Regions from separate parts of the Sphingomonas sp. BK069 genome, predicted to be linked through region 2. Evidence: riboswitches for the same ligand, from Rfam matches in the RefSeq annotation. Region 2 holds a riboswitch; each other region holds the start of a gene.
What was found. A riboswitch is a leader RNA that binds a small molecule or an ion and turns the genes downstream of it on or off. The one in region 2 is predicted to bind cobalamin.

Region 1 (3,204 bases), on a different contig from region 2:
GGGCTGCCGGTGGTGACGCTGGTTGACACCTCGGGTGCCTTCCCTGGCATCCAGGCGGAGGAGCGCGGCCAGGCCGAGGCGATTGCGCGCTCGACCGAGGCGTGTCTCGCGCTCGGCGTGCCGCTGGTCGCGTCGATCGTCGGCGAGGGCGGCTCGGGCGGCGCGATCGCGCTCGCCAGCGGCAACCGCGTGCTGATGTTCGAGCATGCGGTCTACTCGGTGATCTCGCCGGAAGGGTGCGCCTCGATCCTGTGGCGCACCGCCGATCGCGCCCCCGATGCCGCCGAGGCGATGAAGGTCACCGCGCAAGATCTGAAGGGATTGGGCGTGATCGACTCGATCGTCCCCGAGCCGCTCGGCGGCGCGCACCGCGACCCCGCGGGCGCGATCCGCGCGCTGGGTGATTCGATCGAGCGCGCGCTCGCCGAGCTGACGCCGCTGACGCCGGGGGCGCTGCGCCAGGATCGGCGCGACAAATTCCTGCGTATGGGCCGGCTGAGCTGAGGCTTGGCGCCCGATCAGGGAGAAAAAAGGCTTCGCCTGCAACCTGCTCCGTCATCCTGAAACGACGTCAGGGTGACTCCGGTGTGAGGCTGTGCGCGTCACTGACTCGAGGGTAGTCGCAGCAGCAGGATCACGGCGCCCGCGGATCGAACAAGAAAAAGGCGACGGGACCGAGGTCCCGCCGCCCTTCATACAATGATGGACCAGCGGATTACGCGTTGGCCATCTTGCTCGTCGTGGTGCTGAAGGTGTTGTTCAGCTGGTTGCCCAGGCCCTTCATCGCACTGATGGCGGCGACGGCGACCAGCGCGGCGATCAGGCCGTACTCGATCGCGGTGGCGGCCTTGTTGTTCTTCAGGAAAGCGCGAATCTTCTGCATGTCGATCTCCGAGACAAATTGGCTTCAGTTACCCGGCCGATGAGCCTCTGAGGCTCCAGCGATGTCCGGTGTAGCTGCGGCACGGTTGATAAACACTTAAGCCTGTTCCTATGATTTCAGAATTTCCGGCAGGTTAGTTGAGGTCTTGTCTCAGCGGCCGACGAGAAGGTTGGTCGACACGGTGGTGAGGACGTCACTCAGCGCGGTGGAGACGCGGCCGAGCCCCGCGGCGATCGTCAGCGCGACGGCGGCGAGGATGAGGGCATATTCCACCGCCGTCGCGCCGCGGTCGTCGCGGCCGAGTCGCGAGAAGAGCGGGCGTCGGGTGCGAGGGCGTGCCATGGCGCGATCGTAGCGCATGGATGGTTAAGGATCGGTTCGATGACGATGCTGGTGGTCGCCGCGGCGCTGATCGACCCGGCAGGACGCTGCCTGATGCAGCAGCGTCCGGTCGACAAGCGGCACGGCGGCTTGTGGGAGTTTCCGGGCGGCAAGGTCGAGCCGGGCGAGGCGCCCGTGGACGCGCTGGTGCGCGAGCTCGCCGAGGAGCTCGCCATCGCGGTGTCGCCCACGGCGCTCGCGCCGCTGTCCTTCGCCGCCGATGCCGCGCCCGGCGCGCGTCCGCTGGTGATGCTGCTCTACGTCGCGCGCGCCTGGTCGGGTGAGCCGTGCCCGCTCGCCGCGGCGGCGCTGCGCTGGGACGTGCCCGCCGCGCTCGCCGCGCTGTCGATGCCCCCGGTCGACGTGCCGCTGCTCGCCGCGCTGCGCGAGTCGCTTGCCCGCGGCGACGCGCTGGCCTAGGGGCGCCGACGCGACAGGTTCCCCGCGAGGGGAAGTAAGAGGGAAGCCGGTAGCTTGGCTGCGATCCGGCGCTGCCCCCGCAACTGTGACCGGCGAGCCCTCTCCCGCGCGTGCCACTGGACCGATGGTCCGGGAAGGCCGGAGCCGGGGCACTGACCCGGGAGCCAGGAGACCTGCCCGTCGCGGTTGTCCTTCGCGCGGACGGGGTGTGCCGGGCGATCGAGGTCTTGTCCTCGCGTGACGACGATCGGGCGGCAGTGCCGCGGCACGGGGCCGCGCGTCCGCCCGCGACCGTGTGGGGGAAGACGTGACCATAGCCTATCGCCGCATCGCGACCGCGTTGCCACTGTTGCTGCTCGCGCCAGCAGCGCACGCGCAGAGCGCGCAATCGACCGAGGCGCTCGAGCAGGCGACCCGCGCGGGCGACGACGTGATCGTCACCGCCGCGCGCGCCGCGACGCCGGCCGACACCGTGGCGCAGGCGGTGACCGTGCTCGACACCGCGACGATCGAGCGGCGCCAGACGGTGGTGCTCGCCGATCTGCTGCGACAGACCCCCGGGATCGCGGTGGCGCGCACCGGCGGCGTCGGCGGCGTCACCTCGGTGTTCATCCGCGGCGCCGAGAGCGACCAGACGGCGGCACTGATCGACGGCGTGAAGATCAACGACCCGTCCGCACCCGGGGGCGGCTTCAATTTCGGCGAGCTGCTGGTTGGCAATATAGCGCGGGTCGAGGTGCTGCGCGGCGCCTCCTCGGTGCTGTGGGGCAGCCAGGCGATCGGCGGCGTGGTCAACATGATCACTCGCCAGCCGACCGACCGGCTGAGCGTCAACGCGCGGGCCGAGGGCGGTTCGATGGGCACTGGCCAGGCCTTCGCCAATGTCTCGGGTCGTGCCGGCGCGATCGCAGCGAGCCTGGGTGGCGGCTATTACACCACCGACGGCATCTCGTCCTACGCGCGCGGCAGCGAGCGCGACGGCTTTCGACACTATGGCGGCAACGCCAGTGTCACGGCGACGCTGGCGAGCAACGTCTCGGTCGACCTGCGCGGCTTCTATGCCAATGGTCGCACCGAGTTCGACGGCTTCCCGGCGCCGAACTACACCTTCAACGACACGCGCGAGTACAGCGACGCCGAGCAGTGGATCGGCTACGGCGGCGTCAACGTCGCGCTGTTCGACGGCGCGCTGCACAACCGGCTGGGCTATGCGCGGACCGATATCGCGCGCACCAGCTACGACCGTGATCTGACGCCGCGCGAGACGTACCGCTCGCAGGGGCAGAACCACCGGATCGAGTATCAGGGCGTTGCCGACCTCGGTGCGGTCGTGCGCGCGACCTTCGGCGCCGAGCGCGAGATCTCGCGGCTCTACACGCGCGGCTATGGTAGCACCGATCGCGGGCGGGCGCGGCTGTTCAGCCTCTATGGCCAGCTCGCGCTCACCCCGATCGAGGGAGTCACCGCGACCGGTGGCGTGCGCCACGACGACCATGACCGCTTCGGCGGCGCCACCGTCG
Region 2 (3,204 bases):
TATGTAGGCCTCGTAGTAGTACGCGATGTCCTTATCGCGGCTGTCGAGGATGTTCAGCACCTCGCCGTACAACTCGTAGCGTCCGATCTTCCGTGCCGCCCGGAGGTTGACGACCGTGCTGCCTCGATCGCGGACACTGTTGTCCTCGATTAGCGGATAGGGGCCGAGATGACGGACGCGGACGCTCGCCTCCCATGGGTTTAGGACCAACGCGATACCGGCAGATGCAGCATTTTCAAAAGCGTTCGGGATGCGGTCGCCACTATCGTAGCGCGACCTGCTCTCGGTATAGTTGCCGTCGATCGCGACCCACGACGTGGGACGCCAGAACGCTACCAGCTCATAGCCCCGTCGCTTGCTGGCGCCTGTCGGTTCGACTGCGTTTGAGTCGCCGACGAAGCGCAACTCGCTGTCGACATCGAGCCACCAATAGGTCGCGGTGAGCGAGAAGCCGGGCAGCTGCCAGCGAGCGCCAATCTCGCGACCGTCTCCGCGCACCAACACTGGCACCGGCGTCTCGACGTTGACCGCCCCGCGCACGTCATTGGAGTGGAAGCCACGGCCCCAGTTACCGTAGAACTCGAGCTGATCGGTCGGAGAGTATGCGATCGATGCCTTGGGCGAGAAGATGGCATCATCGCCGCTGCCTTGGCCTGCAAGAACCGCCGCCTCATCCCGCGCGCGAACGACGAAATGGTAATAGTCCCCGCGAACCCCACCGATGAGCCGGAGGCCTGTGATCGGTGTCACCGTCACATCGCCATATAGCGCGGCAGACGCCTCCTCGACATGGTAGCGGCCAAGCGACGACAGGAAGGCGCGGGCGCTGGTACGATAAACTCCGACGCTCCCGACATGGTCGTAGCGTTCCTCCGTCCCGACCGACACGGCGACGGCCGGCGCAAGCGTCCAGCGCTTCTCGCCCCGCGCGCCGATGATCCAGCGTTTGTCGAACTGGCGAATCTGTGCGCTGGTGCCGTCGGCATCGGTATAGGTCGGATTGGAATACATCGACCAGTCGTAGAACTGGCCATAGACGTTGGCGTGCCAATCGGGCTGCCGCACCGCGATGTTGCCGACGAGCCGCGTCGTCTCGCCGCGAGCGGTCGGATCGGGAGAACAGAAGACGTCCTTGCAAGAGGCAGTCCCGATGATCCTCTCGGTGATCTGCTCGGTTGGGCGCCAGGTCGCACGGTAGGAGTTGAAGGACGCCTCGATCTGACCGGCGCCGGCAGGCGCGATGTACTTCGCAAAGCCTGATGCGTGGCGCAGATGCTCGGGCTCCTGCCAAGGCCCATCATAGATCTTGGCCTGTGCCACCAGCGTCAGCTCGCCGGAGCCAATATCCTTGATGCTACCACCTGCCGCTATCCGGCCATAGCCATAGGAGCCACCTTCGATCGACATCCAGGGCCGTGCATAGCCGTCAATCGTGGTCATGTAGGCGGCGCCTGCCAAGGCGAAGTCGCCACCATCGGCGCGGTATGGTCCTTTGCGGAAATCCTCACGCGCGACGATCTCGGGAATGAGGCCATTGAGGTCGAGATAGCCCTGTCCGTGACCGTGCGTGCGCAGGTTCATCTGCACGCCATCGATGTAGGTCGTGAAATCGGACCCGTGATCGAGGTTGAAGCCGCGTAGGAAATATTGATTGGCCTTGCCGCTCCCGGAATGCTGAGCGGCGACCATGCCCGGGACCGCCTCCAGCAGCTCCGCTACGCGGAGCAGAGGCCGAACCAGCAAGTCCGCGCCCGCAACGGTGCCCTCGCTCGCCGCGTGGGCGACACCGATCTTCGCTTCGCCCCGGCCAAATACAACGATATCGTCAGCTGGCTCCTTCGTCGAGGCGGCGCCTGTACCCTCGGTTTGTGCGCTTGCTGGTGTCCCACTGGACGCTGCAATCAGCACAGCGCATCCAAGCCAGCCGGCACGTAGTCTCGTATCCTTCATGTTCGTCCCCTCACGCCAAGCGACCTCGACGGGGGTGTCCGCTGTAAACGGTCGGCGTGCGTCGACAGACGGACGCAAGCATCCGCGACACGAACCAATGCGACCCCCGTCGCTCGTTCGTCGCTCAGACGGAAGAACCGTGCCCCGGCCATCCCCTGGGCCAAAGCAAGAGCGACCGGACGCTGGCAGGTCTCCTGGCTCACGGGTCGTCGCTCGACATACGGCCTTCCCGGATCGTGGCCGCTGCGGCGTTGATCCAGTGGCTGCATCTCCCAACGGGAAATGCGATGTACGTCTCGCTCGCCGCTTACAGTTGCAGGGACAGCCTCGGTCTGGGGGAGGGTGTCCTCCCTTACCGTGTTCCCTTTTAAGCCCCTCTCGGGGCACCAGCGCGATCGGTGTCCGACTGGAGGTGCCTCCGGTCGGACAAGAGGCGCGTACCGCTTGCCCGGTTGATCCGCAACTCTGCGTGACGAGCGCCGTCGCAGCGGCACTCAGGAACGCCGGCGCGGCTACCCGTCCGCTGCATCTGCACTCTCGTGGGCCGATTCACCAGAAGCGGACCGTCCGCTACCCTCCCGCTCTCAGCCATTTACCAGTGGCGCCGGCCGGACGCACCTCGAACGTCTGAGATTGGCAGGTTTGCGGACCGGCCGCTTTCGGGTGAGGCAGCGCTCATAGCTAACGTTGGCTTACGCCGCTCACCGTCCCGATTGAGATGGTCGAATGGGAAAGCCTGCGGCTTCTCAGAAGCCGTCGTCCACTCAGATTTCAAGAACCCTGACGCCAAACGCCAGCGCGTATCCATCTATCTCGGAAGCCGTATGGTGACACCGAATGCCCGCTCGGATCGGGACAGAATTGCATTGCCGCCATGACCAACGGCGATGGCGCGAACGAGGGCAAGGCCCAGCCCATGCCCGTCAGTGGTACGTGACGCCTCGGCGCGCGCGAAACGCTGAAACAGGCGTTTGGCATCAGCGGGGTGAACGCCTGGGCCGTCATCCTCCAGCGCCACCTCGATCGCATCCTGCGTAGCCGTTGCAGCCAGTGTCGCTGTGGTGCCGGGCGGCGTGTGGCGCAACACGTTCTCCAACAGGTTCGACAGCGCCTGAGCCAGCAGACGGCGGTCGCCCTCGACACGCAAGCAGGCCGGTATATCCGCCGATAACAGGTGGCCGCTGGCCTCAAAGTCGGGGCGATAAGTTTCGGCCATGTCCTCCAGCAGCGCCGACAGGTCGATCGACCCTAACG
Region 3 (3,204 bases), on a different contig from region 2:
GTAGACGGTGCCGACGCGCCAGGTCGCGTCGCGAAACCTCTTCTCGCGCGCGCCGCCCGAGAAGGCGTTCGCCTCGCCCGCCGGAGCGCCGGCCGCGTCGTAGAGGATGTTGCGGCGGCGCACCCCATCCTCCTCGTAGCGGAAGCCGCCGACCAGCGAGAGCCGCCGCGATAGCCGCAGCCGGTCCTCGCCGAAGATGCTCCACTCGGTCGTGATGGTGCGATAGCGCGGCAGCGTCGCCGCGCGGTCCTCCAGCGTGCCAGGGGCAAAGTCGAAGGGATCGACCGCATCCGCCTGATCCGCGACGGCGAAGTTGTTCGAGTAGCGCAGGTTCACGCGGTTGACCTCGGCGCCGAGCACCAGGTCATTGGCCAAGCCTCCGCCCAGCGGCGCGCTCAGCTTCACGCTCGCCTGGTCGCCGTACTGGGCGATGTCCTGGACGATCCCGAGGTTGTCCGATCGCTCGATCACGCCGTTCGGCCGACCGGCCGCCGGCGCCCAGGCGTAGCTCTCGAGGTCGTACCAGCTGCGCTTGCTGGCAAGCCGATAGGCGGCGTTGGTGAGCGTCACCGCGTCGCTGACTTTCCATTCGGCGACGAGCGTCTGGCGATCGTCGCGGAAGCGGATGTCGGCGTCGGCGACGTTGTAGTTGCGGCGCCGGTTGCGCGAGTCGAGCCGGCCGTCGATCAGCGGCGTGCCCCAGTAGCGCATCGGTGTGACGTCACCATAGTCGCCGCGCAGCATGACGGTGAGCCGTTCGCTCGGCGCGAAGCGCAGCGCGCCCGACAGCGCGAGGCTGTGGTTGTCGCCGCGGTCGACCCAGCCGTCCGAACGACGGTAGCTCGCGTCCAGGCGGTAGCCGAGCTGTTCGACGAGCGGACCGCCCGTGCCCGCCGCGACATGCCATGTGTCCTGCGCCCCGTAGCTCAGCTCGGCGTCATCGCGCGCGCTCTCGCTCGGCGCGCGCGAGACGACGTTGACCGCGCCGCCGAGCGCGCCCTGGCCGTAGAGCACCGAGGCGGGCCCGGTCAGCACCTCGATCCGCTCGACGGTCCAGGGGTCGGTCGGGAAGGTGATCGTGCCGGCGACCGGGAAGAGCCGGATGCCGTCGACCAGTTGCAGCACCGAACCCTGGCCGACGAAGCCGCGCGCGGCGAGCGCGGTGTTGCCGTTCCCGGCATTCGCCGCGGCAGTGATGCCGGGCGCGCGCGACACCGCCTCGACCACCGTGAGGTCGCCGCGCGCGCGGATCGCGTCGCCGTCCACGGTCGCGACGCTGGCGGGAAGCTCGAGTGGTGTCAGACCGAGGCGGCTGCCGGTCGCGCTCGGGCGGTCGAGCGCGCCGCCGCCGCGGCCGACGACGAGGATGTCGTCGCGCGGCGGCACGCGGTCGCCGTCCTGCGCCAGCGCGCCGGAGGAACAGGTGGCGAGCAGCAGCGCGGCGACATGCGTCGCCGGGCGGTAGGTGTCGATCATCTTCATATACCCCGATGAAGGACGGGGCACGCGGACCAGACACCGGCGCGCGCGGACGGGAGGCCCGGCCGCGGCATGCGAGCGGCCAGACCGGGCACCCCGCCGGTGGACGTTATGGCGTCGAGGCAGGTCTCCTGGCTCGCGGGTCGGTGCGGATGGTCTGGCCTTCCCGGCCGCGCGAGCGCGACCAGTGACACGGAGCGACCACCTGCTCGCCGCTTACAGTTGCGGGGGCAGCGCCGGCATCGCACCGGCTTCCCGTCTTAGCTCCGGCGCGGCGAACCGACCGGAGAACCTTGACCTGCGTCGCATCGACGAGACGAAACCGCGCGTCAAGGCTAATATAAAGAAAGCTTTATATCTCGCGCAGAACGCCCATTCGCCTTGAAGCCCCGTACTCAACTACGCAAACGATTCTCATTAGCCTTGACTATGCAAATCGGTCGCAATATCGCTTCGGTAACAGGGGGCTACAATGTTGAAAAATGGACCGACCTTCCTGGCGCTCTCGTGCGTCGGGTTCATCGCTTCCGCGCCTGCCGCGGCGGATCCCGGCACGCCCACGGCGATCGCGGCGCAGGATCGCACCGACGGACGCGACGACATCATCGTCAACGGGGCTCCGGCTGAACCGGCGAAGCTAGAGAGCCCGAAGTCGACCTCGGCGCTGATCGACCTGCCGCAGACCGTCACCGTCCTCAACGACCAGACGATCCGCAAGCAGAATCTCCAGACGCTCCGCGACGCGCTGCAGACGATCCCCGGCATCACCTTCGGGGCCGGCGAGGGTGGCGGCGGCTACGGCGACAACATCATCCTGCGCGGTTATTCCGCCACCAACGACATCACCGTCGACGGCGTGCGCGACAGCGGCCAGTACAGCCGCACCGACCCGTTTAACCTCCAGCAGATCGAGGTCTACAACGGCGCCAACAGCGTCTTCAACGGCTCGGGCTCGGTCGGCGGCACGATCAACCTGGTGTCGAAGGTGCCGACGCCGCGCGATCTCACCGTCGTGCAAGGCTCGATCGGCACCGACGATTATTACCGCGCCGCGATCGACGCCAACAAGCGCGTCGGCGACGACGTCGCGGTGCGGCTCAACGCCGCCTATCACCGCAACGACGTGCCCGGGCGCGACGTCGAGAAGTTCGAACGCTGGGGCGTGGCGCCCGCGGTGACGATCGGGATCGACGGGCCGACCAGCCTGACGCTCGCCTATGTCCACCAGGAGGACGACAACACGCCTTACTACGGCGTGCCCTTCTTCCGCACCGCTCTGTCGAGCGGCCTGCTGCCCGGTGCGGACCGCTCGGCCTATTACGGCATCGTCAACCTCGACAGGCAGGACCAAGTGCTCGACCGCGCGACCGCCACCTTCCGCCACGCGGTCAGCGAGGCGGTGTCGGTGCGCAACCTGACACGCTGGCAGCACGTCGTGCAGAACGGCGTCACCAGCGCGCCGCAGGGTACCTTCTGCCTCGCCGGGGTCGCGCTCCAGCCGACCGGCGCCGCCTGCCCCGCCGGCCTCGCGCCCGGCGAGTGGCGACCGTCGGGGCCGCGCGGACTGGTCCGCGATCAGGAAGCGCAGCTACTCTATAACCAGACCGACCTGCGTGTCGTGACGGGTGCCGAGGGCGGCATCCGCAACACGCTCAATCTCGGTTTCTCGGGCGCGATCGAGGATTACGCGATCACGACCGCCTCGCTGTTGCGCAATCCCGACGG

Region 1: it holds a riboswitch for cobalamin, as region 2 does, so the genes downstream of both, FHY02_RS19035 (TonB-dependent receptor domain-containing protein) here and FHY02_RS20565 (TonB-dependent receptor) in region 2, are expected to answer to the same signal.
Region 3: it holds a riboswitch for cobalamin, as region 2 does, so the genes downstream of both, FHY02_RS08460 (TonB-dependent siderophore receptor) here and FHY02_RS20565 (TonB-dependent receptor) in region 2, are expected to answer to the same signal.

What each region holds. Positions count from the first base shown of each region.
Region 1 is NZ_JACHZH010000008.1:109,050-112,253, forward strand. Features, by position in the region: gene FHY02_RS19015 (acetyl-CoA carboxylase carboxyltransferase subunit alpha) at 1-504, shown strand, start outside; gene FHY02_RS19020 (Flp family type IVb pilin) at 716-883, opposite strand; gene FHY02_RS19025 (Flp family type IVb pilin) at 1,034-1,225, opposite strand; gene FHY02_RS19030 ((deoxy)nucleoside triphosphate pyrophosphohydrolase) at 1,271-1,684, shown strand; cobalamin riboswitch at 1,683-1,880, shown strand; gene FHY02_RS19035 (TonB-dependent receptor domain-containing protein) at 1,992-3,204, shown strand, end outside.
Region 2 is NZ_JACHZH010000011.1:24,699-27,902, reverse strand. Features, by position in the region: gene FHY02_RS20565 (TonB-dependent receptor) at 1-1,950, opposite strand, end outside; cobalamin riboswitch at 2,117-2,356, opposite strand; gene FHY02_RS20560 (ATP-binding protein) at 2,759-3,204, opposite strand, start outside.
Region 3 is NZ_JACHZH010000001.1:1,773,875-1,777,078, forward strand. Features, by position in the region: gene FHY02_RS08460 (TonB-dependent siderophore receptor) at 1-1,482, opposite strand, end outside; cobalamin riboswitch at 1,583-1,790, opposite strand; gene FHY02_RS08465 (TonB-dependent siderophore receptor) at 1,952-3,204, shown strand, end outside.